Regions from separate parts of the Pseudomonas helmanticensis genome, predicted to be linked through region 2. Evidence: predicted binding sites of a transcription regulator. Region 2 holds the regulator's gene; each other region holds the start of a gene.
The links. Region 2 encodes FliA, which starts transcription of late flagellar genes. Its sites were predicted from a motif close to CTAAAGTTTNNNNNNNNNNNGCCGNTAA; they were not measured.

Region 1 (7,726 bases), 1.7 Mb from region 2:
ATGGTTTGCTCAACCACCTGACGACCGTCATCAGCCTGCTCGCTCGCGCCGCTGGCATGCTGCGAAGCATCGGCAGCATTGCGCGCAATTTCCTGAGTGGCAGCGCCCAGTTCGTTGATCGCTGCCGCGACGCTGTTGGTGCGCGCGCTTTGCTCGTCAGAGCCGACGATCGAGGCGTTGGACGAAGCCATCACCCGCTGCGACAAGTCATGCACATGACGGGTCGCCGAGGACACTTCGGAAATCGAGGCGTGAATCCGCTCTACGAATTGGTTGAATGCGCTGCCCAGTTCGCCGAATTCGTCTTTGCTCTCGACCACCAGGCGACGGGTCAGATCGCCTTCGCCCTGTGCGATGTCCTGCATTGCGCGGCCCATGGTGGTCAGCGGACGCATCAAGACGTTGATCAACAGGCTCAGCAGCAGCGCGATGGCCGCCACGGCGACAAACATCGCGATCAACGCCGACGTACGGAATTGGCTGAGTGCAGCGTAGGCTTTGTCTCTGTCGATCGACAGACCGATGTACCACTGCGCATTCGGCAGGTCGCTGACCGGAGTAAACGAGAGGATTCGTTCCTGGCCGTTGAGCACCACGTTCTGGTTGCCCTTCTCGATGCGCACGCTGGAGTTCGGGTAGATGTCTTTCAGGTTCTTCATCACCTGATCCTTGTCCGGGCTGACGATCACTTGACCGTCGCCGCTGACCAGGAACGCGTGGCCGAGGCCACCGAAGTCCACCGAGTTGATGATCTTCACCAGGGTTTCCAGGCTCAGGTCACCACCGACGACGCCGAGCAGCTCGCCGTTCTTTTTCACCGGCATGGCGATGGTCACCACCAAACCGCCGACAGCTGCCATGTATGGCGGCGTCAGCATGGTTTTGTCGGCGGCCACCGCTTGCTTGTACCAAGGGCGCTGACGTGGGTCGTAACCGTCCGGCATCTTCGCGTCAGGACGCTGGGTGAACACGCCGTTGGCCTGGCCAACGTAGGTGAACTGGAAGTTCGAGGTGAACGCCGGCTGGTCGACCAGACCCGGGAAGTCCGCGTCCTTGCCCTGGTGAGCGACGTTCTGCGCGAGGTTTTCCAACACCAGAATCCGTCCGCTCATCCAGTTCTGCACGCTGCTGGCGGTCAGATCGCCGGCCTGCTGTACGGAGGACTGAAGGTTCTGGCGAATGGTGTTTCGCTGCAGATAGTCGTTGTAGAGGGTGAACAGCGCGAACGCCAGGACCACGACGCCCGAGGCGGCCAACAGAATTTTATGGCTGAACTTGAGATTCATTTCATGGGACTTCTTATGCCAAAAGTGGGGATGCGTTCCGGTTGCAACATTCCATGTACAGCGCAGGCAGCGTTCTTCTGGCCGCTCTACTTTGGTGCACGCATGTCTCACCAGTCTGTCGGCACGTGTCGGAGAAATCTTAGGGTCGAACGGGAAATGGATGGAATTAGTGCCGGATTCCCGCCGAACGGCGTGCCAGAGCGGCTGCGACAGAAATTTTCAGGGTTGATGTTCGAGCGGCAGTTGCAAATTATCCAACCCTTGCTGACAATGCGACTAATTATCATTTGTGACGTCCGGGCTGTCGCGTTCATGTCCTCACCTGAGTTTGCCGTACAGGCGCTTTACAGTAGTCACCATGGCTGGCTCAACGCTTGGCTGCGCGCACGGCTGGGCAACGCCGCAGATGCAGCGGATCTGGCGCAGGACACTTTCGTCCGCCTGCTGCAACGTACCGAACGCCTCGAACTCAAAGCACCTCGCGCCTTTCTGCGCACCATTGCTCGCGGGCTGGTGATCGACCACTGGCGTCGTGAGGAAATCGAACGCGCCTACCTCGAAGCCATCGCCCACTTGCCTGAAGCCGAAACCCCGAGTGCCGAAGCCCGAGCGCTGGTGATCGAACTGCTGGAAAGCATCGCGCGCATGCTGGAAGGATTGAAGCCGAAAGTGCGTCAGGCATTTCTCTTGGCGCAGTGCGAAGGTTTGACTCACAAGCAGATTGCCGAAGAAATGGGCCTGTCGCTTCGCTCAGTGGAACGCTACGTCGCCGATGCGCTGTTTCATTGCTATGTATTGCGGTACGCAAGCTGATGCCGGTGGATAACCTGTCACTTGGCCGACGCGCCGAGCCCCAGCAGAAAGCGGTCAAGCAGGCCATTCACTGGTTGCTGCGCCTGCGCAACAACCACGGCAATTCGCGCCTCAACCGCCAGTGCGAGCAGTGGCGCGCCGAGCACCATGAGCACGAACTTGCGTGGCAACGAGTGCAATCGCTGCAAGCCGAGTTGAGCAACAACCTGCGCGCCGTACCGGGTGCGCACGTGGCGTTGAACACCCTGGAAAATAGCGCGCAAGGCCTGGGACGGCGACAGGCGCTGAAGCTGTTGTCGGGCGCGTTGTTGATGGGCTCTGCCGCGTGGCTGGCCAAGGACACCTCGGCGTGGCAGCAATGGAGCGCCGATTACGCCACGGCGACCGGTGAGCGGCGCGGCTTTCAGTTGCCCGATGGCACGCGGCTCGAACTCAATACCGCCAGTGCCGTGGATCTCGATTACACGGCGCAACAACGACTGATCAAACTGAGCCGTGGCGAAATCATCGTCAGTTGTGGCGGCGCGGATCAAGGCGCACCGGTTGATCGACCGCTGCGTGTAGAGAACCGTCACGGCACTTATGAGCCGCTCGATGCGCGCTTCATCCTGCGTCAGGAGCACGATTGCACGCGGCTCAGCGTAACCAGCGGGCGCGTCGCCATTCACGCCGGTGGCACTTCGATTGAAGCGCGCGCCGGGCAAAGTTATCTGATCGACCGGCGTCAGGTGCGGCCAGCGCCGCAGTTGAATATGGATGCCGGCGCTTGGGTCGACGGCTTGATCGTCACGCGCAATATGCGCCTGGGCGATTTCCTCGCTGAAGTCGGGCGTTATCGCCAAGGCTTTCTTACCTGCGCAGCGGAAGTCGCGGACTTGCGCCTGTCCGGCGTGTTCCGCCTGGAGAACACCGACAAACTGCTGGCGGTGCTGCCACAGACCTTGCCAGTGCAATTGCGCTATCGCACGCGCTGGTGGGTGACGCTGGAGCGAGTGGCCTGAAATTATTTTGGCGGGTTTTTGCAGCAAGTCCGGCTTAGTCAGTAAGCACTTCAACCCAAGCGTTTGCGACTTCCTACGGAAACCTACAATGACTGTCCGCGCCACCAGTAAAAACCCTCTGAATTTCACGGCCGAATCGAGCCTGTTGCGCCACGCCGTTCGGGCGGCGCTGTTTTCTACCGCCCTGGGTGTGGCGGTGTTGCCTAGCGTGAGTCTGGCGGCCGGCACGGCCAACAGTGAAGTCGGCCAGCGCTTCAGCATTGCTGCCGGGCCGTTGGGCGAAGCGTTGAATCAGTTCGCGCGTCAGGCCGGCATCACCCTGTCGATGACGCCACAGCAGACTCAAGGACACCAATCGCCGGGTGTGCAGGGCGAGTATTCAACCGATCAGGCGCTGAGCCATTTGCTCGGCGGTTCGGGTCTGGAAGCTGTCAGCCAGGATGGCAGCAGCTACATCCTGCGCCCGATCGCGGAGACCGAAGCGCTGGCTTTACCGACCACCGATATCAAAGGCTTCGCCCTCGGCAACGCGCTGGGCAGCATGGACGGCTACAACGCGACACACAGCCAGATCGCCACCAAAACCAGTACCGCATTGCTGGAAACGTCGCAAAGCGTGTCCGTGGTCACTCGCGAGCAAATGGACGACCAGGGCTCGCAAACCGTCTCGCAGGCGATGCGCTACACCCCCGGCGTGCTGACCAATCCCTACGGCGCCACTCACCGCTACGACTACGTGGCGATGCGCGGTTTCAACGACGGCTCGGTGGATAACATCTACCTCGATGGCCTCAAGTCGATGGGCGACAGCGGCACTTACAGCACCATGCAGGTCGATCCGTATTTCCTTGAGCGCGTGGATATTCTCAAGGGTCCATCCTCGGTGCTGTACGGCCGCAGTTCGCCGGGCGGGTTGGTGGCACTGACCAGCAAAAAGCCGTTGTACGAGGCTTACCATCAGGTCCAGGCCACGGTTGGCACGCAGGGGCAGCGCGGGGTCGGTTTCGACTTCAGCGGCCCGGTCGATGACGAAAAGCGCATCGCCTATCGTCTGATCGGTTTAACGGATCAGTCCGACACCCAATTCGACCACAATAAAGAAAAGCGCTACGCCCTGGCGCCGACCGTCAGCATCGATTTCAATGAAGATACTTCGCTGACCCTGCAGGCTTATCTGCAACATGATCCGGATGGCGGCTACCACGGTGGCGTGCCGGCGGATGGCACGATTCATCAGCGTAATGGCAATCGCATTTCGCCGCATTTCTTCGAGGGCGAGCCGGGCATCGATGGTTATTCGCGTGATCAGCAATCCTTCGGTTATCAGTTCGAACATCGCTTCAACGATGTCTTCACTGCGCGGCAGAACTTCCGTTACCTCGACTCCAAAGTGAACATGGATCAGGTCTACGCCTATGGCTGGACCACACCGACCAGCAACGAGCTGAACCGCTATTACACCGGTGGTGACGAGCGACTGCATGCGTTCATCGTCGACAACATGCTTCAGGCTGAATTTTTCACCGGCGCTACCAAGCACACAGTGCTCATGGGCGCGGACTATCAGCGCCGCAAGACCGTGGTCGACTGGACCAGCGGCGGCCTCGCGCCGATCAACGCGTTCAATCCGGTGTATGGCAACTCGGCGATCGATATGTACGGCGATACCAGCTATCTGCGTCGTCTGGAGCAGACCGGTGTGTATCTGCAAGACCTGATCGAAATGGATAAATGGCGCTTCTCGCTGGGCCTGCGCCAGGACTGGGTCGAGACCTCCGACGAAAACCGCATCGCCGAAGCGGGGCGCCCGGAAGGCACCAAGATCAATGACCGTCGCACCAAACTCACTGGCCGCGCCGGTGCGCTGTATCTGTTCGATAACGGTCTGGCGCCGTACATCAGCTACTCCGAGTCGTTTAACCCGAACTCCTATGCGGACAGCGCCGGTAATCCACTGGCACCTACCGATGGCACGCAGTGGGAAGTCGGCCTGAAGTATCAACCGCCGGGTACTGACAACCTGTTCACCGCGTCGCTGTTCCGTATCGATCAGGAGAACCTGGCAACCAAACTGCCACAGGAAAACTTCTATCGCGCGGTAGGTGCAGTCCGCTCTCAAGGCCTGGAACTTGAAGCGCACATGCAGCTGACCGACAACCTGAAAGTGCTCGGCAGCTATACCTTCACCGATATCGAGTACTCGAAGTCGATGGTCAGTACGCTGAGCACGCCAACCGACGTCATCGAAAACAAGGGCAACTCTCCAACCCAGGCTCCGCGCCATATGGCATCGCTGTGGGCTGACTACAAATTCGACAGCGCAGCACTCGATGGTCTGCGCCTGGGCGGCGGTGTGCGCTATGTCGGCTACAGCTGGGCGGATGCGGAAAATACTTTGAAGGTGCCGTCCTACACATTGTTCGACGCTTCGATTGGCTATGACTTGGGCAAGGTGGGCTTGAAGGGTGTCGACGTACGCTTGAATGCGAACAACCTGACCAACGAGTCCTACGTGGCCTCCTGCGCCAGCCTGAACTTCTGCTACATGGGCGAAGAGCGCAACGTCGCGGCGACGGTCAGTTACCAGTTCTAAGTTTTTGTCCTGTGCATAAAAAAGCCAGCCCCTGAATCTCAGGGGCTGGCTTTGTCGTATCTGAAGGGAAATTTTCATGCGCGCATTTCTGGTTTTGCTGCATCGCTATATAGGTTTGGCCACGGCGGTATTTTTACTCCTGGCCGGAGTCACCGGGAGCATTCTGGCGTTTAACCATGAGCTTGATGAATGGTTGAATCCGCAGTTTTATTCGGCCTCTGCACAGGGGACGCAACTGCCACCGGGCGAGCTGGTTGATACGCTGCAAGCTGCGCATCCGAAGCTGCAGGTCTGGTACATGGAGTATCCGCATGAGGTGGGGCATACCGCATTGCTGGCGGCTGTCGCGCGCAATGATCCGGCGACCGGCAAGCCGTTCGATGAGCGTAATCAGGTGTTCTATCTGGATCCGGTGAGTGCCGAAGAGAAAGGTCGACGGTACTGGGGCGAGTGTTGTTTTCAACGGGAGAATTTTGTCCCGTTCATTCTCGAGTTCCACTACAACCTGACATTGCCGGGGAATTGGGGACTGTGGCTGATGGGCCTGGTTGCCATCGCTTGGGTGATCGATTGTTTTGTCGCGTTATGGCTGACGCTGCCGCGTAGAAAGCCATTCTGGAAGAAATGGTCGACAGCGTGGAAGGTCAAGGGCGGCCATGTCTATCGAATTAACTTCGACCTGCATCGTGCGGGGGGATTGTGGTTGTGGCTATTGTTGCTGCCGATCGCAGTCAGCAGTGTGGCGATGAATTTGCCGAGTCAGGTATTCAAGCCTGTAGTGTCGTTGCTTTCACCGATTGAGCCGAGCGTCTATGAGGCGCGGGGACGAATGCCTCCTGCGGAGTTGGGCGTGACGCAATTGAGTTATCAACAGGCATACGAGAGGGCGTTACAGGAGGGAAAACGATTAGGACTGACGGCGGCAATCGGGGAGTTGTATTACAGCTTTGAGTACAACTTCTACGGCGCAGGGTTTGGACAACACGACACAGAAGCGCATGGCAAATCCTGGTTGTTCTTTCATGGCACGGACGGACGATTATTGGGACAGGAGATCGCAGGGCAAGGCACGCTGGGAGAGCGGTTCTATCGGTTGCAGTTACCGATACACGGTGGACGAATCATTGGCGTTACCGGACAAGTGATGATCGCGGTATTAGGTATTTTGATTGCGGGGCTGTCTGGGACTGGCGTCTACATCTGGTGGCGCAAATGGCAGGCTCGACGTATCAGCAAGGCACGCAAAGCAGTTTGCTGATTGGTTTTTGCAGGCACTGAAATGACAAAACCCCTGTCTGCGTTAGCAGACAGGGGTCTCGGAATTTAATCTTGACGATGACCTACTCTCACATGGGGAAACCCCACACTACCATCGGCGATGCATCGTTTCACTACTGAGTTCGGGATGGGATCAGGTGGTTCCAACGCTCTATGGTCGTCAAGAAATTCTGTATCTGACTCGTCAACACGGTAACAAGCCAGCAAAAACGGTTACTTCTACTAAAACAAAACCCCAACTGCTTTCGCAATTGGGGTTTCGGAATTTAATCTTGACGATGACCTACTCTCACATGGGGAAACCCCACACTACCATCGGCGATGCATCGTTTCACTGCTGAGTTCGGGATGGGATCAGGTGGTTCCAACGCTCTATGGTCGTCAAGAAATTCGGGTACCGAATCGTGGCCAGATGGCCTCGCTTCAGCAAATTGGGTATGTGATAGCTTTCGGTGTTTGTGAACATCGAACTTTCGGTTCGTTTCGTCTTCACACACCGCAATCTGGTCTCTTTCGCTTTTCAGCTCGGAGCATGCAAATTGCTTGGGTGTTATATGGTCAAGCCTCACGGGCAATTAGTATTGGTTAGCTCAACGCCTCACAGCGCTTACACACCCAACCTATCAACGTCGTAGTCTTCGACGGCCCTTCAGGGAACTCAAGGTTCCAGTGAGATCTCATCTTGAGGCAAGTTTCCCGCTTAGATGCTTTCAGCGGTTATCTTTCCCGAACATAGCTACCCGGCAATGCCACTG
Region 2 (7,726 bases):
GCGTCCTTGACCAACGGCTTGGCCGGGGTCACGGTCTTCGGTCGCTCGTCGCCGATCGGGATCGGTTTTAGCGCGCGGTCGGAGTCTTTGAAAACGCCGACCAGCGCTTCGGAAATTTCCTTGTACTTGCCTTCGTTGATCGACGAAATCGAGTACATGACCACGAAGAACGCGAACAGCAAGGTGATGAAGTCAGCGTAGGAAACCAGCCAGCGTTCGTGGTTTACATGCTCTTCCTGGTGGCGACGACGAGCCATGAGGTTATTCCCTTAATCCATGAAGCCTTGCAGCTTCAACTCAATGGAGCGAGGGTTTTCACCTTCGGCGATCGACAGGATCCCTTCCAACAACATTTCGCGATAACGCGACTGTCGCAACGCGATTGACTTCAGCTTGGCGGCCACCGGCAGCAACACCAGGTTGGCACTGGCCACACCGTAAATGGTCGCGACGAAAGCCACGGCGATGCCGCTGCCCAACTGCGTCGGATCGGCGAGGTTGCCCATCACATGGATCAGGCCCATTACCGCACCGATGATGCCGATGGTCGGCGCGTAGCCGCCCATGCTTTCGAAGACTTTCGCCGCCTCGATGTCGCGCGCTTCCTGCGTATAGAAATCCACTTCGAGGATGCTGCGAATCGCTTCCGGCTCGGCGCCATCGACCAGCAGTTGCAGGCCTTTGCGCGAGTAATTGTCAGGCTCGGCATCGGCCACGCCTTCCAGGCCCAGCAGGCCTTCCTTACGCGCGGTGAGGCTCCAGTTGACGACGCGGTCGATGCCACCGGCCAGATCGACCCGTGGCGGAAACAGGATCCAGGCGAGGATCTGCATGGCGCGCTTGAACGCGCTCATCGGCGATTGCAGCAGCGCGGCACCGATGGTGCCGCCCAGTACGATCAATGCCGCCGGGCCGTTGGCCAGCGCACCGAGGTGACCACCTTCCAGGTAGTTGCCGCCGATGATGGCGACGAACGCCATGATGATCCCGATAAGGCTTAAAACATCCATCAGATACACGCCTCGACGATGTGCTTGCCGATGTCGTCCAGGCTGTACACCGCATCGGCGAGATCAGCTTTGACGATGGCCATCGGCATGCCGTAGATCACGCAACTGGCTTCATCCTGCGCCCAGATCGAGCTGCCGCCCTGCTTGAGCAGACGCGCGCCTTCACGGCCGTCAGCGCCCATGCCGGTCAACACCACCGCCAGAACTTTGTCGCCGTAGGACTTGGCTGCGGAACCGAAGGTGATGTCCACGCACGGCTTGTAATTCAAACGCTCGTCACCCGGCAGAATCTTCACCGCGCCACGGCCGTCGATCATCATTTGCTTGCCACCCGGTGCCAGCAACGCCAGGCCCGGACGCAGGATGTCGCCATCCTCGGCCTCCTTGACGCTGATGCGGCAGAGCTTGTCGAGACGCTCGGCGAAAGCCTTGGTGAACGCCGCCGGCATGTGCTGGATCAGCACGATCGGCGCCGGGAAGTTCGCCGGCAATTGCGTCAGCACGCGTTGCAGGGCAACCGGGCCGCCGGTCGATGTACCAATCGCAACCAGTTTGTAGGCTTTGCGTTTCGGTGCCGGCGACGACGAGCCGGCAGTCGAGGCGCGGCTTGCAACAGGCGCATGCACAGGTGCCGGGCGTGCCGGGGCACTGGTGCTGTGGCTGCTGAAGCTCGATGCCGCCGGGGTCGGCGCAGGTGCAGGTGCAGGTGCAGCCACTGGCGCAGGGGCGCTGTAAGCACTGAAACGACGATTGCTGCGCGAAATGCTGTGGACCTTCTCGCACAGCAGTTGCTTGACCTTCTCCGGGTTACGCGAGATGTCTTCGAAATTCTTCGGCAGGAAATCCACCGCGCCGGCGTCCAGCGCATCGAGGGTTACCCGCGCGCCTTCGTGGGTCAGCGAGGAGAACATCAACACCGGAGTCGGGCAGCGCTGCATGATGTGCCGCACCGCCGTGATGCCGTCCATCATCGGCATCTCGTAGTCCATGGTGATCACGTCTGGCTTGAGCGCCAGAGCCTGATCGATCGCCTCTTTACCGTTGGTGGCCGTACCGACCACCTGGATGCTCGGATCCGCTGAAAGAATCTCCGAGACGCGGCGGCGGAAAAAACCCGAATCGTCCACCACCAGGACTTTGACTGCCATAAACACTCCATTAGGTGCAGCGGGACGTTATCGCCCCGCCGCCCCGGATTCAAATACGCCGTGCGGCGTAACGCTTGAGCATGCTTGGAACATCGAGAATCAGTGCAATGCGGCCGTCACCAGTGATGGTGGCGCCGGACATGCCCGGAGTTCCCTGGAGCATTTTGCCCAATGGCTTGATGACCACTTCTTCCTGGCCGACCAGTTGATCGACAACGAAGCCGATCCGCTGAGTGCCCACCGAAAGGATCACCACGTGGCCTTCACGCTGCTCTTCGTGAGCGGCGGAACGAACCAGCCAGCGCTTGAGGTAGAACAATGGCAGCGCCTTGTCCCGCACGATCACCACTTCCTGACCATCGACGACGTTGGTGGTCGACAGGTCGAGGTGGAAGATCTCGTTGACGTTGACCAACGGGAACGCAAACGCCTGATTGCCGAGCATCACCATCAGGGTCGGCATGATCGCGAGCGTCAGCGGCACCTTGATGACGATCTTCGAGCCTTGGCCCTTGGTCGAGTAGATGTTGATCGAACCGTTGAGCTGGGAAATCTTGGTCTTCACCACGTCCATGCCGACGCCGCGGCCGGAGACGTCGGAGATCTCGGTCTTGGTCGAGAAACCCGGGGCGAAAATCAGGTTGTAGCACTCGGTATCGCTGAGGCGATCGGCCGCGTCCTTGTCCATCACCCCGCGTTTTACCGCGATGGCGCGCAGGACGTTCGGGTCCATGCCTTTGCCGTCATCGGAAATCGACAGCAGGATATGGTCGCCCTCTTGCTCGGCAGCCAACACGACACGACCGCCACGGGCCTTGCCCGATGCTTCGCGTTCTTCCGGCGACTCGATGCCGTGGTCGACCGCGTTGCGCACCAAGTGGACCAGCGGATCGGCGAGTGCCTCGACAAGGTTTTTGTCGAGGTCGGTTTCTTCACCGACCAGCTCCAGGTTGATCTCTTTCTTGAGCTGACGAGCCAAGTCGCGAACCAGACGCGGGAAGCGCCCGAAGACTTTCTTGATCGGCTGCATCCGCGTCTTCATCACCGCGGTCTGCAAGTCAGCCGTGACCACGTCGAGGTTCGACACGGCCTTTTGCATGGCTTCATCGCCGCTGTTCAGGCCCAGGCGCACCAGACGGTTACGCACCAGCACCAGCTCACCGACCATGTTCATGATTTCGTCGAGACGTGCGGTGTCGACGCGCACGGTAGTCTCGGCTTCGCTCGCCGGTTTTTCCGGTGGCGGTGTCGCCGGAGCGCGGGCCGGAGCCGGTGCAGCAGCAGCGGCCGGTTTCGGCGCTTCGGCTTTAGGCTCAGGCTTGGCCACAGGTTTGGGCGCTGCAACAGCGGCCGGTGCCTTGGCGGCAGGCGTGGCGACAGTAGAAGCGCTGCCCGCAGAAGCGGCGCCGACTTCGCTGAACTTGCCTTTGCCGTGCAATTCATCCAGCAGCGATTCGAACTCGTGATCGCTGATCAGATCGCTGCCGGCAGCCGCAGCCACCGGTGCGGCAGGCGCAGGTGCCGAGGCAATGGCCGATTCCAGCGCATCGACGGCGAAGTTGCCTTTGCCGTGCAACTGGTCGAGCAATGCTTCGAATTCGTCGTCAGTGATGTCGGAGTTGTCGCCCTTGGCAGGCGCCGCAGGCGTTGCCGCCGCAGGAGCCACGGCATCAACCGCGAACTGGCCTTTGCCGTGCAGTTGATCGAGCAACGACTCGAACTCGGCATCGGTGATTTCATCGCTGGCTGCTTCATTGGCAGTTTGCGCAGGGGCAGCAGCGGCCGGGGCTTCGGCTTCGGCCTTGACGGCGTTCAGCGAATCCAGCAGCTGTTCAAATTCGTTATCGGTGATGTCGCCCGAATCGCCTTCGCCAACCAGCTCTTCGATCATTTCAGCCACCGGCGATGCCGGGGCTGCGTCCGCCGATTGCGGTTCGGCCAGGCGCGCGAGGGCGGCCAGCAGTTCCGGGGTTGCAGCGGTGATCGGTGCACGCTCACGAACCTCAGTGAACATGCTGTTCACCGCGTCCAGTGCTTCGAGGACAACGTCCATCAGTTCTGCATCAACGCGACGTTCACCCTTGCGCAGGATGTCGAACACGTTTTCGGCGATGTGACAGCACTCCACCAGCTCATTGAGCTGAAGGAAGCCGGCGCCCCCTTTTACAGTGTGGAAACCGCGAAAAATTGCGTTGAGCAGATCTGCGTCATCCGGGCGGCTTTCCAGCTCGACCAGTTGTTCGGACAGTTGCTCAAGAATCTCGCCGGCCTCAACCAGGAAATCCTGAAGGATCTCTTCATCGGCGCCGAAGCTCATTAATGGGGTGCTCCTACAGGTCTAAAAACCCAAAAAACCTAAAATTCCACAACTCTAGAATCCAAGGCTGGATAACAAATCGTCCACATCGTCCTGACCGGACACAACGTCTTCTCGTTTATCGGCATGAATCTGCGGACCTTCACCCTGCGAGAGATGTTTTTGTGGATCTTTTTCTGCAAGCATCGCGGCGCGGTCATGTTCGATGCCCGCAAAGCGGTCGACCTGACTGGCCATGAGCACGAGTTTGAGCAAATTGCTTTCGACTTCGGTGACCAGTTGGGTCACACGCTTGATCACCTGACCGGTCAGATCCTGGTAATCCTGAGCCAGCAGGATGTCGTTGAGATTGCTCGACACCGCACGGTTGTCCGTGCTGCTGCGTGACAGAAAACCGTCGACCCGGCGCGCCAGTTCGCGGAACTCTTCAGCCCCGACCTCGCGACGCATGAAGCGGCCCCAATCGGCGCTCAAGGTCTGGGCTTCATCGGCCAGACCATTGACCACCGGCGTGGCGCTTTCCACCAGATCCATGGTGCGGTTGGCCGCGGCTTCCGTCAGCTTGACCACATAGCCAAGGCGTTCGGTGGCGTCGGTGATTTGCGACACTTCCTCGGCCTGCGGCATGTTCGGGTCGATCTGGAAGTTGACGATCGCACTGTGCAGTTCACGTGTGAGCTTGCCGACTTCCTGATACAGGCCACGGTCACGGGTCTGATTGAGCTCATGGATCAGTTGCACAGCGTCGCCGAACCTGCCTTTTTCAAGGCTCTCGACCAGTTCGACCGCGTGTTTTTTCAGGGTCGACTCGAAATCGCCCTGTGAAGATTCGTTATGCTCCATAGCTCCCCCGCGCGTTCATCAGCCGATGCGTTCGAAAATCTTCTCGATTTTGTCTTTCAACGCCTGAGCCGTGAAAGGTTTGACTACGTAGCCGTTCACACCGGCCTGAGCGGCCTCGATGATCTGCTCGCGCTTGGCTTCGGCAGTCACCATCAATACCGGCAGGTGCTTGAGTTTTTCATCGGCGCGCACGTGGCGCAGCAGGTCGATACCGGTCATGCCCGGCATGTTCCAGTCTGTTACCAGAAAGTCGATGCTTCCGCTGTTGAGCACTGGAATGGCAGTCACGCCATCGTCAGCCTCGACGGTGTTGGTGAACCCAAGATCACGCAGCAGGTTCTTGATGATCCGCCGCATCGTTGAGAAGTCATCAACGATGAGGATTTTCATGTCTTTGTTCAATTCGACCTCCAAGCAGTCTTAAACGCGCCCAGCACCTGGACGCGCCACTTCAATCAATCGGCGCAGCACTCGAAGACTGTCTGGAGCACAACAGAGCAAGACCGGTGCCGTTCATCACCGCACCAGCCTCGTTCGCAGTGTCCCCACACTGCCTTCAGCGCGCTCGCCACTCCCCCAAACGCCCCCGCAAACGGGCCGCGCACTGGCTGTGTAACTGGCTGACCCGCGATTCACTGACGCCAAGGACTTCACCGATTTCCTTGAGGTTCAGCTCTTCGTCGTAGTACAGCGCCAACACCAGTCGCTCACGCTCCGGCAAATTGGCAATCGCGTCCGCCAGCGCTGCCTGGAAGCGTTCATCTTCCAGATCGCGCGACGGCTCGAGATGAGCACTCGCGCCATCCTCGTGCAGCCCTTCGTGTTCGCCGTCCTGCAACAGGTCGTCGAAACTGAACAGGCGGCTGCCCAAGGTGTCATTCAAAATCCCGTAGTAATCGTCGAGACTCAATTGGAGTTCGGCTGCAACCTCGTGATCTTTAGCGTCACGGCCGGTTTTAGCTTCAATTGAGCGAATTGCGTCACTGACCATACGGGTATTGCGGTGAACCGAGCGTGGCGCCCAGTCCCCTTTGCGCACTTCGTCGAGCATCGCGCCGCGGATTCGAATGCCCGCGTACGTTTCGAAACTGGCGCCTTTGCTGGCGTCATATTTGGTCGAGACTTCGAGCAGGCCGATCATCCCGGCCTGAATCAGGTCTTCGACCTGCACACTCGCCGGCAACCGTGCCAGCAAGTGGTAAGCAATGCGTTTGACCAGCGGCGCGTAACGCTCGATCAGCTCGTACTGAGCGTCGCGTGCCGACTTCTTGTAGTAGTTCATACCGCTAGCGGTCATAACACGGGCCCTGCCGTTTGCTGCACGAGGCGCTCGACGAAAAATTCAAGATGGCCACGCGGGTTGGCCGGCAACGGCCAGGTATCGACTTTCTGCGCGATCGCCTTGAACGCCAGTGCGCACTTGGAACGCGGGAAGGCTTCATAGACGGCGCGCTGCTTCTGCACGGCCTTGCGCACACTTTCGTCGTACGGCACGGCGCCGACGTATTGTAGAGCGACGTCAAGGAAGCGATCCGTGACCTTGGTCAACTTGGCGAACAGGTTGCGCCCTTCCTGAGGGCTCTGCGCCATGTTGGCCAGCACGCGGAAGCGGTTCATGCCGTAATCGCGGTTGAGCAATTTGATCAGCGCGTAGGCATCGGTGATAGAAGTCGGCTCATCGCAGACCACCAGCAACACTTCCTGCGCTGCGCGCACGAAACTGACTACCGAGTCACCAATACCCGCAGCGGTGTCGATCACCAGTACGTCGAGATTGTCGCCGATGTCGCTGAACGCCTGAATCAGGCCGGCGTGTTGCGCCGGGCTCAGGTGCACCATGCTCTGCGTGCCGGAGGCGGCAGGCACGATGCGGATCCCGCCCGGGCCTTGCAACAGCACGTCGCGCAATTCGCAGCGGCCTTCGATGACGTCGGCCAGCGTGCGTTTGGGGGTCAACCCCAGCAGAACGTCGACGTTCGCCAGCCCCAGATCGGCGTCCAGCAACATGACCCGACGGCCAAGCTCTGCCAGCGCCAGGGACAAGTTCACTGACACGTTAGTCTTCCCGACGCCACCTTTGCCGCCGGTCACCGCGATCACCTGTACGGGATGCATGCTGCCCATGTTATTTCTTTACCTTGTCTTGCATAGACGGAGGCCACATTACTGGCTGCGCGTTCACAACCGGAACAATGCATGGCAGACCATCGATGTAGGTACAAAAATTATTCATGAATACCTCAGCCTACCTGCTTGGTCGGGCTGTGATAGATATCAGCGAACATGTCAGCCATGGCTTCTTCGCTGGGTTCTTCCTGCATTTGCACGCTGACGGCGCGGCTGACCAGTTGATGACGGCGCGGCAGATGCAGATCATCCGGAATCCGTGGGCCATCGGTCAGGTACGC
Region 3 (7,726 bases), on a different contig from region 2:
GCCTCCGAGCAGAAACTTTCGTTGGCGACACTGTTCGATCATCCCCACGGCATTGATCTGGGCGCGTTGAAAGCGAATCTGGCGACGCGCCTGAAAACACCGAACCAGCGGGTGCAGGCTGCGCCGCCAGAGATCCTTGGCGATCTCGCACGCTTCGCTGCCTTGCAGGCGCCAGCGGCCGATGAACTGTTGATGATTGGCCGCCGCCATGTGCGCAGTAACAACTCGTGGATGCACAACTACCACCGTTTGGTGAAGGGCAAGCCGCGTCACCAGCTGCTGATGCACCCGGAAGACCTTGCCAATCGTGGCCTTAACGACGGTCAGTTGGTGCGGGTCAGCTCGCGGGTCGGGCAGATTGAAGTGGAAGTGCTCGGCAGTCTGGACATGATGAAAGGCGTGGTCAGCCTGCCGCACGGTTGGGGCCATGCGCGACCGGGCGTGCAGATGGCGATTGCCAGTGGTCAGCCAGGTTCGAGCGCCAATGACCTGACCGATGAATGTCAGCTCGACGAATTGTCGGGCAACGCGGCGCTCAATGGCGTGCCGGTGACGGTGGCGGCGGCTTGAGCAGGTCTGTCGGGGAGACCGAGCATGGCGCTCGGGATTCCGTTACAATGCGTCACCGTGCCGACCCATGAGTCGGAAAGTTCAGCCGAGGTGCTCCATGGATATCATCGAAACGATTAAAGAGCAGATTGCCAACAATACCATTCTGCTTTACATGAAAGGCTCGCCGAATGCCCCGCAGTGCGGCTTCTCCGCGAAAGCTGCGCAGTCTGTGATGGCGTGTGGCGAAAAGTTTGCGTACGTGGACATCCTGCAGAACCCGGAAATCCGCGCCAACCTGCCCAAGTACGCCAACTGGCCGACTTTCCCGCAACTGTGGGTCGGCGGCGAGCTGGTCGGCGGTAGCGACATCATGACCGAGATGGCTGCAGACGGTTCGCTGCAAAGCACCATCAAGGCGGCTGTTGAAGCGGCAGCGGCGAACAAGTCCGAAGCCTGATCCGGCTTTTGTGGGAGCGAGCCTGCTCGCGAATGCTTTCTGCCGCTGACGACGTTGTCGGCTGACATGACGCTATCGCCAGAAGGCTGGCTCCCACAGGGATTATGGTATTGACCGCAATCCGGGCAATAAAAAGCCCCGCGCCTCGAAAGAGGGCGGGGCTTTTTAGTGTCTCGAGTTTAGCGAGCGCTAACTTACTCTTCGCCCATCTGCGATTGCAGATAGTTCTCAAGACCGATTTTATCGATCAGGCCCAGTTGGGTTTCCAGCCAGTCGATATGTTCTTCTTCGGATTCGAGAATGTCTTCGAGCAGTTCACGGCTGCCGAAGTCGCCAACGGTTTCGCAATGTGCGATCGCGGTCTTCAGGTCAGCGTGGCCGGTCTTCTCGATGCGCAGGTCGCACTCAAGCATTTCCTTGGTGTGCTCGCCGATGTGCAGCTTGCCCAGATCCTGCACGTTCGGCAGGCCTTCGAGGAACAGGATGCGCTTGATCAGCTTGTCCGCGTGCTTCATCTCATCGATGGATTCTTTGTATTCGTGCTTGCCGAGCTTGTTCAGGCCCCAATCTTCATACATGCGGGCATGCAGGAAGTACTGATTGATCGCGACCAGCTCATTGGCAAGGATCTTGTTGAGATGCTGGATGACTGTAATGTCGCCTTTCATGATCGGAGTCCTGCCCTGTAATAGCTGTATATACGGCAGAGTTTGAGCTTCGTATTTATATGTGTCAAACCTAAGTTATTGAATAATATATGAAAATTAATCGGAATAAGAATGTTTGTGTTCCGCGTCTAGAGCGTAACCGATTGATTTGCAGGCATAAAAAAACCGGACATTAGTCCGGTTCTTTGAAATAGGGGTAATTACGCAGCGGTAAATTCTACCGGATAGGGGATCGCGGCCTGAGCGGTTTGCAGCTTGGTCAGGGTTTCGCGTACGACTTCCTTGGCAAGGCAGGCACATTTGCCGCATTGGCTGGCGACGCCGGTAGCCTGGCGAACTTCTTTATAGCTGCAGCAACCTTCATAGATCGCTTCGCGGATCTGTCCGTCGGTGACGCCAGTGCAGAGACAAACATACATAAGTGAGAACCGTCGCTGGTTGTGACTCAATTGCGGTGGATCTTAATGTTAACGAGAATGATTGTCAAAGTGCTTTCGGAAGGCTTTCGCCGATTGACAGCGGTGACTGACGAACGGTGGTGACTGGCAATTTGCCTGGCCCCGTAAATGCAGCGGGGTTATCCGCTTCCTTTCAAAAACCGTTAAGGACAGGCGAAAAACGCAGTGTATGATGGTCGGCCCTTGCGAAGGGGGTTCGTGTCACAGGGCTGTCGCCTGAGGGTGGCAGGCTGGCCCGGACCCTGAACTTCAAGTTTTTACACCAGGAGATATCAATGAGCGTACTCGTAGGCAAACAAGCCCCTGACTTCACCGTCCCGGCCGTACTCGGCAATGGCGAGATCGTTGACAGCTTCACCCTGTCCTCGGCCATCAAAGGCAAATACGGCCTGGTGTTCTTCTACCCACTGGACTTCACCTTCGTCTGCCCGTCCGAGCTGATCGCTCTGGACAACCGCATGGCTGACTTCAAGGCACGCAACGTTGAAGTGATCGCTGTGTCGATCGACTCGCACTTCACTCACAACGCATGGCGCAACACCCCAGTGAACAATGGCGGCATCGGCCAGGTGAAATACACCATGGCTGCCGACATGAAGCACGACATCGCCAAGGCCTACGACGTTGAATCCGAAGGCGGCGTAGCGTTCCGTGGCGCGTTCCTGATCGACGACAAAGGCGTTGTCCGCTCGCAGATCATCAACGACCTGCCGCTGGGCCGTAACATGGAAGAGCTGATCCGTCTGGTCGACGCTCTGCAATTCCACGAAGAGCACGGCGAAGTCTGCCCTGCCAACTGGAAAAAAGGCGACAAAGGCATGAACGCTTCGCCAGAAGGCGTTGCTGCCTACCTGACCGAGAACGCTGCTGCCCTGTAAGGCGCAACGTCGAGGTAGAAAAAAACCGGCCCACGTGGCCGGTTTTTTTATGCGCGGGATTTACTCAACGAGGATCAGTCGTCGAAATCTTCCCAGCCGCCCATCTGTTTCCAGCGGTTGACGATGCCACAGAACAGCTCAGCGGTTTTCTCGGTGTCGTAACGCGCGGAGTGCGCTTCACGGCCGTCGAAATCGATGTCGGCGGCCTGGCAGGCTTTCGCCAGTACGGTTTGACCGTACGCCAGACCGGCCAGCGTCGCGGTGTCGAAGCTGGAGAACGGGTGGAACGGGTTGCGCTTCATGTCCAGTCGCGCGACCGCAGCGTTGAGGAAGCCGAGGTCGAAGCTGCTGTTGTGGCCAACCAGAATCGCACGCTTGCAGCCGTTGGCCTTCAGCGCCTTGCGGATGCCACGGAAGATGTCGGTCAGCGCGGTTTCTTCGCTGACGGCCATGCGCAGCGGGTGATCGAGTTTGATCCCGGTGAATTCCAGCGCCGCTGCTTCGATATTGGCGCCTTCAAACGGCTCAACGCGGAAGAAGTAGGTGTGATCCGGGTAAACAAAGCCCTTTTCATCCATGGCGATGGTGGTCGCAGCAATCTCCAGCAGCGCATCGGTGGCCGAGTTGAAGCCACCGGTTTCTACGTCGACGACAACCGGCAGGTAGCCACGAAAACGTGCTGCCATCGGGTGACGGGAACCGCCGCCGCCACTTTGACCGTCCAGTTCGTCGTCGAAATGGTCTTCACTCACGCGTGTTCCTCCAGCAGGCGCCAGCGCAGTTTTTCACCGGCGCGCAGCGGGATAACGGTCAGCTCGCCGAATGGCAGGCTGGTCGGGGCGGTCCATTCTTCACGAACCAGGGTGATGCGATCGGTGTTTGCCGGCAGGCCGTAGAAACGCGGGCCGTTGAGGCTGGCGAAGGCTTCGAGCTTGTCCAGCGCGTTACGCTGTTCGAAGGCTTCGGCATACATTTCGATGGCAGCGTACGCGGTGTAGCAGCCGGCGCAACCGCAAGCGGCTTCCTTGGCGTGCTGGGCGTGCGGTGCCGAATCGGTGCCAAGAAAGAACTTCGCGCTGCCGCTGGTGGCGGCATCGAGCAGGGCCTCCTGATGCGTGTTGCGCTTGAGGATCGGCAGGCAATAGAAGTGCGGCCGAATGCCGCCCACCAGCATGTGGTTGCGGTTGTAGAGCAGGTGATGCGCGGTGATGGTTGCACCAACGTTGGCCGAAGCCTCGTTGACGAACTGCACGGCGTCAGCGGTGGTGATGTGTTCGAACACCACTTTGAGCGTTGGAAAGCGCTCGACGACACGGCGCATGTGCTCATCGATGAAAATCTTTTCGCGGTCGAACACATCGACGTCGCCACGGGTGACTTCACCGTGGATCAACAGCGGCATGCCGACTTCGGCCATGGCCTCGATCGCCGGCAGAATCTTGTCGATGCTGGTCACGCCGGAATCGGAGTTGGTGGTCGCGCCGGCCGGGTAGAGCTTGGCGGCGTAGACAAAACCACTGGCCTTGGCTTCACGAATTTCTTCGGGCTGGGTACGGTCGGTGAGGTACAGCACCATCAGCGGCTCAAAGCGACTGCCGGCCGGGCGGGCAGTGAGGATCCGCTGGCGATAGCCGTCGGCTTCAGCGGCGTTGCGCACCGGAGGTACCAGGTTGGGCATGATGATCGCGCGGCCAAAAGTGCGCGCAACATCGGCAACGGTATTGGTCAACACGGCACCATCGCGAAGATGAATATGCCAGTCGTCGGGACGCAGCAGGGTCAGGCGGTCGGACATGAGGGGATTCCAGGCGGGTCAAACTGAGGCGAATGCTACCGGAAAAGACTCTTGCAGGCACTCGCTATCAAGTTTTGCGGGAAGCTTCCGATATCCCGTAGGTATGCCGTAAACATAGTGTGAATCGGTCTTTGTGTTTCAGAAGCCAATGGAGCCTCCCGTGCGCCAGCGTTATTTAGCCTTGCTCAGTGTGTTTGCCAGCCTCCCCGCGATGGCGCTCACGTACCAGACCCGTCTGGAGAACATTGAGTGGACGGTCGCCGGCGACAAGTTCGAATGCCGCCTGACCCAGCCGATCACCGACTTCGGCTCGGGCGAATTCGTGCGCAAAGCGGGCGAGCAGGCGATCTTTCGTCTGAACGCCTACAACGCCATGCTTGGCGGTGGTTCGGCGACGTTGCTCGCGGCGGCTGCACCTTGGCAGCCGGGGCGTGGTGACATCAATCTGGGCTCCGTGAGGCTCGGCAGTGGCAACGTGCTGTTCAGTAGCTCACAGTCGCAGGCCGGCGGTCTGATCAGTGGTCTGCTGGACGGGCGCAGCCCGGTAGTGCGCCGTGCCTCGGGCGATGGCCGCGTCTCGGAAGTGCGTTTATTGCCGGTCAAGTTCAGCAAGGCGTTCAACGATTACCAGACCTGCGTGGCGAAATTGCTGCCGCAGAATTTCGAGCAGATCAAGCAGTCGCAGATTGGCTTCCCCGGCGAGGGCGTTGACCTTGATGCCGCCGCCAAGGCCAGGCTGCAAGTGATGCTCGAATACATGAAGGCCGATCCGACGGTCAATCACATCGAACTCGACGGCCATTCCGACAACAGCGGCAATCGCCTGACCAATCGTGAACTGTCGCGCCGTCGGGCGCTGGCGGTGGTCGACTTCTTCAAGGCCAACGGCATTCAGGAATCGCAGATCACCGTGCGTTTCCATGGCGAGCAATACCCCATCGTGCCGAACACCAATGCGGCCAATCGCGCGAAAAACCGCCGGGTCAATGTCAAACTGGCGCGCGTGGCTCCCATCACCACTCCGGCACCGCAAGCGAGCACTCCAGCCAGTACTGCGGCGACTTCCTGACCCGCCGGTCATCGTCGCGCTCTCGACAGATTCTGTCGCTTTGTCGTCTTAAGCTGTCGCGCCTCTGTAAATTATCGCGTTTGGGCGGTAGACTCCTCGGCTTTCCGTAGAACCCCGTGGAGTGATGGCATGGCGGACGTAAACAAGGTCGTTCTGGCGTATTCCGGCGGCCTGGACACTTCGGTGATCCTCAAGTGGCTGCAGGATACTTATAACTGTGAAGTGGTGACCTTCACCGCTGATCTCGGTCAAGGCGAAGAGGTCGAGCCGGCCCGCGCCAAGGCTCAGGCCATGGGCGTCAAAGAAATCTACATCGACGATCTGCGCGAAGAATTCGTGCGTGATTTCGTGTTCCCGATGTTCCGCGCCAACACCGTTTACGAAGGTGAGTACCTGCTGGGTACTTCCATCGCACGTCCGCTGATCGCCAAACGTCTGATCGAAATCGCCAACGAAACCGGCGCTGACGCCATTTCCCATGGCGCCACCGGCAAGGGCAACGACCAGGTGCGTTTCGAGCTGGGTGCCTACGCACTCAAGCCTGGCGTAAAAGTCATTGCTCCATGGCGTGAGTGGGACCTGCTGTCCCGCGAGAAGCTGATGGACTACGCCGAGAAGCACGCGATCCCTATCGAGCGTCACGGCAAGAAGAAGTCACCGTACTCGATGGACGCCAACCTGCTGCACATCTCCTATGAAGGCGGCGTGCTGGAAGACACCTGGACCGAGCACGAAGAAGACATGTGGAAATGGACCGTCTCCCCGGAGAACGCTCCTGACAAACCACAATATCTGGAACTGACCTACCGTAACGGCGATATCGTGGCACTGGACGGCGTCGAAATGACCCCGGCCACCGTGCTGGCGACGCTGAACAAGATCGGTGGTGCCCACGGTATCGGTCGTCTCGACATCGTCGAAAACCGTTACGTCGGCATGAAATCCCGTGGCTGCTACGAAACCCCGGGCGGCACCATCATGCTGCGCGCTCACCGCGCCATTGAGTCGATCACCCTCGACCGCGAAGTCGCTCACCTGAAAGACGAGCTGATGCCGAAATACGCCAGCCTGATCTATACCGGTTACTGGTGGAGCCCTGAGCGTCTGATGCTGCAACAGATGATCGACGCTTCGCAGGTCAACGTGAACGGTGTGGTTCGCCTGAAGCTGTACAAAGGCAACGTGATCGTTACCGGCCGCAAGTCCGACGATTCGCTGTTCGATGCCAACATCGCGACCTTCGAAGAAGATGGCGGTGCTTACAACCAGGCCGACGCGGCGGGCTTCATCAAGCTCAACGCGCTGCGCATGCGCATTGCCGCCAACAAGGGCCGCAAGCTGTTCTGAGTCCTTCAGACGCGCAATAAAAAAGGCGGCTTGTCGTTATGACAATGCCGCCTTTTTTTATCCACTTCAAAAAACTGCCTGTGTTTCATGCTGCTTTCAGAATCGTGCTGGCTTGCGTACATACGTTGTAAGTAATCACATGGGTCGCGCCAACGCGTTTTTTTGCCTGCCGGATAAAGTCCGCCATGATTTGCATAAGCAATACTTCAGACGCCGGATCGGTCAGCAACACGATGACTTTCGAATGTTTGCCAGGAAGGGAAAAGTTTTCCAGCAAGGCGTCAAACTCCATTCGATTATTCATCTGGCGCACGTCGATGGCCCGTAGGGTGCCCAGTGGTTTCGGCCATTGAACGTTATGCTCGATCCATGAACATTCTGTACCGGCACCACCGGACTCTGATGGATGACTGGGCGGATGCAGCACCGTTTCTCCTGCAGACAATCCGTTACTGGAGAAAGCCTCCGTCGTATTGTTTTCGGTCATCGAGGATTCTCCCGT
Region 4 (7,726 bases), on a different contig from region 2:
CTCCCCCTCACCCCAGCCCTCTCCCCCAATGGGGCGAGGGGGAAAGGGTGCAGATCGGGGCTATTCAAAACCTGAGTTCGACTCGCAATCTTGCAGCCGACAAGGAAACACCAAGGACCTGAGTGCCCCTCGATATTTCAGGTCAGCGTAGCTCGAATAGTCACCGCGGTCAGTTCCCTCTCCCTTGGGAGAGGGCTACGGTGAGGAGAAAAGGCATCACACCGAGGTGCTGACCAACGAACCCGAAGTGCTCGAGTCGGAGTCCTGCAACGCCTGCAACAATGAAGCTGTGGCGGTGGACAGGGAGGCCGAGGTGGCGGTGATCTGCGCTTGCGCTGCGGCGACTTCAGCAGTTTTGGCATCAGAACTTTCCTGCTTCGCCTGCGCCGCTTGCAACGCTTGCTGCTCCTCCTGCAATTGCTTTTGCAGTTCGGCAATCTGCTTGCGCAGTTCTTTCACCGAATCCGATTCTTCACTGCTGCTGGAACTGCTGTCACCCGCCGGGGCCGCACCGCCACCCGCCGCGACTTTGCCGGTGTCAGCGGTCGCGCCAGTGCTGCTGGCTGCACCGGTCGAGGTGTCGTCGCCGACGTCGGTGATCGAGGTTTTGCTGGTAGGTGCGGTGACAGTCTGGTTGATCGAAACAGAGGTGATGCTGACCATGGGAGTGCTCCAATGCCGGTTATGAATAACCGGTCATCGACCATGGCCGCGTCAATTTGAGATCGACTGTGTACCGACTCGGTATCCGAACCGGTACACGTCGACTTGCGTCAGGCGCTCAGGCGCGCGGTGACCTCATTCAGTTGCCCAGACAAACCATGCAGATTCTGGCTGGCACTTTCGGTGCGCTGCACGTTGTCGAGGTTGGTGCTGGCAATCGACGTGATCTCGGTAAGGTTGCGCGAGATATCCTCGGCCACCGACGTTTGCTCTTCGGCCGCGGTCGCGATCTGACGGTTCATGTCGCGAATCGCCTCCACCGCGTGAGTAATGCGCTCCAGCATCGCGCCGGCCTGAGTCACCTGCTCGACACTTTCATCGCTACGCGTCTGGCCGCTGTCGATGGCTTGCGCGGCATCCACCGCACCGGTCTGCACGCTCTGAATGATCTGATTGATCTCGATGATCGACTCGGCAGTGCGCTGGGCGAGGTTGCGCACTTCATCAGCGACCACTGCAAAACCACGCCCGGCTTCACCGGCACGCGCCGCTTCGATCGCCGCGTTGAGCGCCAACAGGTTGGTCTGCTCGGCAATCCCGCGAATCACTTCCAGCACCTTACCGATACGCCCGCTGTCGGCTTCCAGACGACGGATGACCGTGGCGGTGTTGGCAATCTCGCCACGCATCTGCGTGATTGAGTGAATGGTGCTCTGCATGACCTTTTCGCCCTGCTGGGCGGACTGGTCGGCATCGTCCGCAGCACGCGCGGCATCGGCGGCGTGACGTGCCACTTCCTGCGCGGTGGCGGACATTTCGTTCATCGCCGTGGCCACTTGATCGGTGCGGTTGAACTGCTCGTTGGTGCCGCCGGCCATGGTTGTGGCGATCGCATTCAACTCGCCGCTGGCGCTGTCCAGATCACTGGCGCTGCGCTGCAGACGGGTGAAGGTGTCGGCGAGGAAATCGCGCAGGGTATTGGCGGCTGCGGCGAGGTTGCCCAGCTCATCCTGACGGTCGCTGACCACACGTTCAGCGAGTTTGCCGCGACTCAACTGAGTGACGTAGTCGATGAGCTTGCGAATCGGCTCGACCAGATTGCGATTGACCAGCCACAGGCTCAGCAGACCAATCAGCAAGCCCGAGGCGAGCATCACCAGCAGACCGAACAGCACCGTGCGGTCGGCCTCGGCACTGATCAGCAAAGACTGATCGTTACCCTGTTTGCGCAATTCACTGACCAGTTCGCTCATCTGGTCGCTAGTAGCACGGTCGACACCTTTAACGGCATTGTCGCCTGCGGTCGGATCGCCCCCGGCAGCCACATAGGCATCGCGGCCCTTCTGATAAGCGCTACCCAGTTGACGATGCTCATCACGCAGGCGTTCGATGCGCGATTTAAGGCTCGGCTCGATGCCTTTCTGGCTGGCCAGTTCACCGAGGATATTCTGCACATCACGCTGACGGTCTTCGAACTGGCTCCAGTACTTGGCCAGGTCCGCCGGTTGCTTGCCACGCAGCAGAACGTTTTTCCATTCCTGCACCTGCACCTTGAATTGCAGGTTGGCCTCATCGATCAATTGCGAAGTGTGCAACGGGCCGGCGATCAACTGGCTGTAGCTTTGCACGCCGTTGGACAGAAAGTGAAAACAGGCCAGCGCGATCAACAGCATAGCCAGCAGACTGCCGCTCAGCAGGGCGAGAATTTGCGCTCTCAGGGATTTTTGCAGCATCGCAGGTACTCAGGACAGGGATGAGGCACGCCCGAAACGAGCGTGAAAAGTGGCCGGACTTCCCTGTCGGCGAACCTAGGCTCAAGGCCAATGGCGCGCAACCTAACTCACCTGTGATCGGCGCGCCAGAGCGCTTCTTGAGAATCTCTCCGACCGCCGGTAACGCTTTGTTTTGACGTCATTTTGCTGTCACACAAACGTCATGTGACATTGCGAAGATGCGGCTCAGTGAACCTGCCATTTGCGCGCCCGGCGCACCCTCTTCGCAGCGAGCCTCCATGAACCACAGCCTCGATATCAGCCATCGCGATCCTGACCTGTTTGGCTTGCTCTACGGCTTTCGTTTTCTGCCCGGCGAGCGCGGCCGCGAAGTCGATTCGGCGACGGCGTTGCGCTGTTTGCAGGACGACAACGACAGCGGCGAATTCCTCTGGCTACACCTCAACCTCGCTCACGCTGCGTGCGAGCGCTGGATGAAAAGTCATCTGCAATTGCCCGAAGAATTTTTCGAAGCGCTGCACGAAGGCTCGCGTTCGACGCGCATCGAACATGTCGACTCGGCGTTGCTGGCGGTGGTCAACGACGTGGTGTTCAACCTCAGCAGCATGGTCTCCTCAGACGTGTCGACGCTGTGGGTCTGTGTGCGCAGTAAACTGATCGTCAGCGCGCGCCTGCAACCGCTGCACTCGGTGGACAAATTGCGCTCGTCGGTGAAGGCCGGCGAGCGCTTTCGTTCACCCTCGGAACTGCTCGTGCACCTGCTGCGTGATCAAGGTGAAGTGCTCACGCAGATCGTGCGCAAGACCAGCCTCAGCGTTGATCAGGTCGAGGATCAATTGCTGTCCTCGCGGCTGTCGACCAACCGCGCCGAACTCGGTGCCAACCGCCGGGTGCTGGTGCGCTTGCAACGGCTGCTGGCGCTGGAGCCGGGTTCGTTACTGCGCCTGCTCAATCGCCCGCCGCCGTGGTTACAGAAGGAGGACGTCAAGGAGCTGCGCAAATCCACCGAGGAGTTTGCGCTGATCATCAACGACCTCACCGCCCTCGGCGAGCGGATCAAGTTGTTGCAGGAGGAGATCGCCGCCAACCTTAACGAACAGAGCAACCGCACGCTGTTCACCCTGACCGTGGTGACGGTGCTGGCGTTGCCGATCAACATCATTGCCGGTTTTTTCGGGATGAATGTGGGCGGCGTGCCGTTGTCGCAGGACCCGGAAGGGTTCTGGATACTGGTCGCGCTGGTGGCGACGTTTACCGTGATTGCCGGGCGTTGGGCGTTTCGCAAGCGCGGGGATTACTAAGAGCAAAGATCGCAGCCTTCGGCAGCTCCTACCTTGGAATGAGTTCCCCCTGTAGGAGCTGCCGAAGGCTGCGATCTTTTGATTTTGCCTCCAGATCAACGGTCAGGCTATTCAGCCAAACACTGACATGGCGCAGTCTCTCTGTAACATTCTGCAATGATCATGGGCGACACTCCTTCCCTCGCTCAGGATTGTCCGCTCATGGCTACTCCCTCCCTGACCGCCAGCCCCGCGTCCGCCGCCAGCGGCAGGCCGGCCCTCGACAAGAAAACCGGCCCGTTCACCTACGTGATCTTTTTCGCCGTGCTGGCGATGGGGATGCTCTTCACCGCCTACAGCCTGATGCACGACATGCACGAACTCGGCACGGTGGTGACCACCTGGACGCCGTTTCTGCTGCTCGGCGTGGCGCTGTTGATTGCGCTGGGCTTTGAGTTCGTCAACGGTTTCCACGACACCGCCAATGCCGTCGCCACGGTGATCTACACCCACTCGCTGCCACCGAATGTCGCGGTGGTCTGGTCGGGCTTTTTCAACTTTCTCGGCGTGCTGCTGTCGAGCGGCGCAGTAGCGTTCGGCATCATCGCTTTGCTACCGGTGGAGCTGATTCTGCAAGTCGGTTCGTCTGCCGGTTTCGCGATGATCTTCGCCCTGTTGATCGCGGCGATCCTGTGGAACCTCGGCACCTGGTGGCTGGGTTTGCCAGCCTCGTCGTCACACACGCTGATCGGCTCGATCATCGGCGTCGGTGTGGCCAATGCATTGATGCACGGCCGCGACGGCACCAGCGGTGTCGACTGGGCGCAGGCGACCAAGATCGGTTACGCGTTGCTGCTGTCGCCGCTGGTGGGTTTCGGTTGTGCGGCGCTGTTGCTGCTGGCGCTGCGTGCGTTCGTGAAGAACCGCTCGTTGTATAAAGCACCGGAAGGCAACGCGCCGCCGCCATGGTGGATTCGCGGTTTGCTGATCGCCACGTGCACCGGCGTGTCCTTCGCTCACGGCTCCAATGACGGGCAGAAAGGCATGGGCCTGATCATGCTGATTCTGGTCGGCACACTGCCGATGGCCTACGCGCTGAACCGCACCATGCCGGAAGAACAATCGCTGCAATTCGCCGCCGTGGCGCAAGTCACCCAGCAAGCGCTGGTGAAAAGTGCGCCGCTGCCGACGCCAGCCGATCCGCGTGCAGTGCTCTCCGATTACGTGCGCAGCAAGGAAGCCACGCCGCAACTGATCCCGGCCCTCGCCGCCCTCACCGGGCACATTGGTGAAGAGGTCAAAGGCTACGGCTCGCTGGCGAAAGTCCCGGCTGAAGCCATGGGCAACGTACGTAACGACATGTACCTGGCCAGCGAAAGCATTCGTTTGATGGACAAGAACAAGGTCGGCAATTTCGACGCCGACACCAGCGGTAAGCTGCAACTGTTCAAGCAACAGATCGACAACGCCACGCGGTTCATTCCGCTGTGGGTGAAGATCGCCGTGGCCATCGCGCTGGGGCTGGGCACCATGGTTGGCTGGAAGCGGATTGTGGTGACGGTCGGCGAGAAGATCGGCAAGACCCATCTGACGTATGCGCAAGGAGCCTCGGCGGAAACCGTGGCGATGCTGACCATTGGTGCGGCGGACATGTTCGGTTTGCCGGTGTCGACCACGCATGTGTTGTCGTCCGGCGTGGCCGGGACCATGGTCGCCAACGGCGGCGGTTTGCAGATGAAGACCATCCGCAATCTGCTGATGGCGTGGGTGCTGACACTGCCGGCGGCGATCCTGCTGTCGGGCAGCCTCTACTGGCTGTTCACCCAAATCTTCTGATGATTCCCCTGTAGGAGCTGCCGCAGGCTGCGATCTTTTGATCCTGTTTTTAAAGATCAAAAGATCGCAGCCTGCGGCAGCTCCTACAGTTGGATGTGGGGTATTGGTTAGAGCGCGCAGCGAATCAGATCGCCGAGCCAGTCCATGAATACCCGTACTCGTAGAGGTAAATGTCGCTGCCTGGCATAGAGCAATGAAATGCCCATCGCCGGCGCCGTGAATTGTGGCAACACCGTCACCAGTTCGCCGTTGTCCAGATGTGGCTGCATGCCGGTGCGTGGCACCTGCGTCAGACCAAATCCACCCAGACACGCCGACTCATAAGCGTCAGTGCTGTTGACCGTCACGCTGCCAGCCATCGGCAAGCGTTTCACCTGACCGCCCTCCTCGTACACAAACCCTTCCGAACGCGAACCCAATACGCCGACGTAATGCACCAGCCGATGCTGCGCCAAATCCTCCAGCGTCTGCGGCACGCCATAGCGCGCGAGGTACGCAGGGCTCGCGCAATTGACCATCGGGAAATCGCCGAGGTGCCGCGCGACCACCGATTGATCCGGCTGCGCGCCAATGCGCACCACACAATCGAAACCTTCGCTGAGCAGATCGACGCGGCGGTCAGTGCTGCTGATTTCCAGTTCCAGGTTCGGGTGGCGATCCATGAACTGCGGCAGGCTCGGCATCACCAGGCGCCGCGCGAGAATGTTCGGCAGGTCGACCCGAATGCGCCCGGTCAGCGACGCCTCGTCCTGGCGGAACAAACCTTCGATCTCGTCCATGTGCGAGAGCAGGTCCTTGCTGCGCTCGTACAACACCAGACCATCCTGCGTCGCCTGCACCTTGCGCGTGGTGCGTTGCAGCAGACGCGTGCCGAGCAATGCTTCCAGCGCCTGCACATGCTCGGACACGGTCGAGCGCGGCAAGCCGAGATTTTCCCCGGCGAGGGTGAAACTCGACAGTTCGCTGACCCGGACGAAGGTGCGCAGCAGTTCCAGTTTGTTCATGGCAGGCCTTTGATTGTTCGACTGAGCCGATCAGTGATTCCGATTTCAGCCTGTTTATCACCTCCCGGCGGATAAATAAACTGAGTTCCATCACCACCACTTACCGCAATCGAGGAAGTCCCATGAACCGCAAAATCGCATTGATCACCGGCGCCAGTCGTGGCCTGGGCAAAAACGCCGCCCTGCACCTCGCCGCCCAAGGTGTCGACATCATCGGCACTTACCACAGCCGCGCCGATGAAGCGCAGGCGGTGGTGCTGGAGCTGGAAAAACTCGGCGCCAACGCAGTGATGCTGCAACTGGACGTTGGCCGCAGCGAAAGCTTTGCCGATTTCGGTACTCGGGTTGAACAGGCGTTACAGCAAACCTTCGAACGCCAGCGTTTTGATTTCCTGATCAACAACGCCGGGGTCGGACTGCATGTGAGTTTCGCTGAAACCAGCGTTGAGCAATTCGACATGCTAATGAACGTGCATTTCAAAGGGCCGTTCTTCCTGACTCAGCAGTTGCTGCCGCTGATCAACGATGGCGGGCGGATCATCAACATTTCCAGCGGCCTCGCCCGCTTCACCATCCCGGGCGCCAGTGCTTACGCGGCGATGAAAGGCGCGATTGAAGTCCTGACCCGCTATCAGGCGAAAGAGCTCGGCGCACGGCAGATTGCCGTGAATACCCTGGCGCCCGGCGCGATTGAAACCGACTTCGGCGGCGGTACCGTGCGCGACAATGCGGCGGTGAATGCGATGGTCGCCGACAACACCGCACTGGGCCGCGCCGGTCAGCCGGATGACATTGGCGGGGCATTGGCACTGTTGCTGTCACCGGGTGCGCAATGGATCAACGGCCAACGCATCGAAGCCTCCGGCGGCATGTTCCTCTAACGTCAATGAAAACCTACCCCTGTAGGAGCTGCCGAAGGCTGCGATCTTTTGATCTTGTCTTTAAAAACAAAATCAAAAGACCGCAGCCTGCGGCAGCTCCTACAGGGGGTCAGTTCTGGCAGACGTTGCGGGTCATGAAGCGTTCGCGCAGCACGTCGTAGCCCCAGTGATAAACATAGGTGTACGGCAGGAAGAACAGCAGCACGCCGATGTCGAGCAAAAACGCCTGCCACAGGCTGACCGACAACCACCAAGCAATCAGCGGCACGCCCATCACGATCAAACCACCTTCGAACAGCAAGGCGTGCAGCACGCGCACCCAAGCGCTA

Region 1: QOL84_RS18715 (methyl-accepting chemotaxis protein) is a predicted target of FliA. The motif match lies at 1,402-1,429, and genes of this name have one in related genera.
Region 3: QOL84_RS27960 (flagellar protein MotY) is a predicted target of FliA. The motif match lies at 4,875-4,902, and genes of this name have one in related genera.
Region 4: QOL84_RS26955 (methyl-accepting chemotaxis protein) is a predicted target of FliA. The motif match lies at 2,511-2,538, and genes of this name have one in related genera.

Annotation. Positions count from the first base shown of each region.
Region 1 is NZ_FXUY01000001.1:4,213,767-4,221,492, forward strand. Features, by position in the region: gene QOL84_RS18715 (methyl-accepting chemotaxis protein) at 1-1,286, opposite strand, end outside; gene QOL84_RS18720 (sigma-70 family RNA polymerase sigma factor) at 1,599-2,099, shown strand; gene QOL84_RS18725 (FecR domain-containing protein) at 2,099-3,100, shown strand; gene QOL84_RS18730 (TonB-dependent siderophore receptor) at 3,189-5,693, shown strand; gene QOL84_RS18735 (PepSY-associated TM helix domain-containing protein) at 5,770-6,951, shown strand; rRNA gene rrf (5S ribosomal RNA) at 7,021-7,136, opposite strand; rRNA gene rrf (5S ribosomal RNA) at 7,242-7,357, opposite strand; rRNA gene QOL84_RS18750 (23S ribosomal RNA) at 7,526-7,726, opposite strand, start outside.
Region 2 is NZ_FXUY01000001.1:2,527,214-2,534,939, forward strand. Features, by position in the region: gene motD (flagellar motor protein MotD) at 1-257, opposite strand, end outside; gene QOL84_RS11185 (flagellar motor protein) at 270-1,010, opposite strand; gene QOL84_RS11190 (protein-glutamate methylesterase/protein-glutamine glutaminase) at 1,010-2,158, opposite strand; gene QOL84_RS11195 (chemotaxis protein CheA) at 2,208-4,475, opposite strand; gene QOL84_RS11200 (protein phosphatase CheZ) at 4,530-5,318, opposite strand; gene QOL84_RS11205 (chemotaxis response regulator CheY) at 5,337-5,708, opposite strand; gene fliA (RNA polymerase sigma factor FliA) at 5,875-6,615, opposite strand; gene fleN (flagellar synthesis regulator FleN) at 6,612-7,442, opposite strand; gene flhF (flagellar biosynthesis GTPase FlhF) at 7,559-7,726, opposite strand, start outside.
Region 3 is NZ_FXUY01000002.1:1,145,549-1,153,274, reverse strand. Features, by position in the region: gene QOL84_RS27995 (molybdopterin oxidoreductase family protein) at 1-570, shown strand, start outside; gene grxD (Grx4 family monothiol glutaredoxin) at 668-1,009, shown strand; gene bfr (bacterioferritin) at 1,204-1,677, opposite strand; gene QOL84_RS27980 (bacterioferritin-associated ferredoxin) at 1,878-2,096, opposite strand; gene QOL84_RS27975 (peroxiredoxin) at 2,411-3,013, shown strand; gene rnt (ribonuclease T) at 3,088-3,765, opposite strand; gene pyrC (dihydroorotase) at 3,762-4,808, opposite strand; gene QOL84_RS27960 (flagellar protein MotY) at 4,969-5,877, shown strand; gene QOL84_RS27955 (argininosuccinate synthase) at 6,007-7,224, shown strand; gene QOL84_RS27950 (hypothetical protein) at 7,310-7,726, opposite strand, start outside.
Region 4 is NZ_FXUY01000002.1:912,177-919,902, forward strand. Features, by position in the region: gene QOL84_RS26950 (hypothetical protein) at 217-663, opposite strand; gene QOL84_RS26955 (methyl-accepting chemotaxis protein) at 774-2,396, opposite strand; gene QOL84_RS26960 (transporter) at 2,675-3,697, shown strand; gene QOL84_RS26965 (inorganic phosphate transporter) at 3,899-5,512, shown strand; gene QOL84_RS26970 (LysR family transcriptional regulator) at 5,620-6,516, opposite strand; gene QOL84_RS26975 (SDR family NAD(P)-dependent oxidoreductase) at 6,639-7,397, shown strand; gene QOL84_RS26980 (multidrug/biocide efflux PACE transporter) at 7,507-7,726, opposite strand, start outside.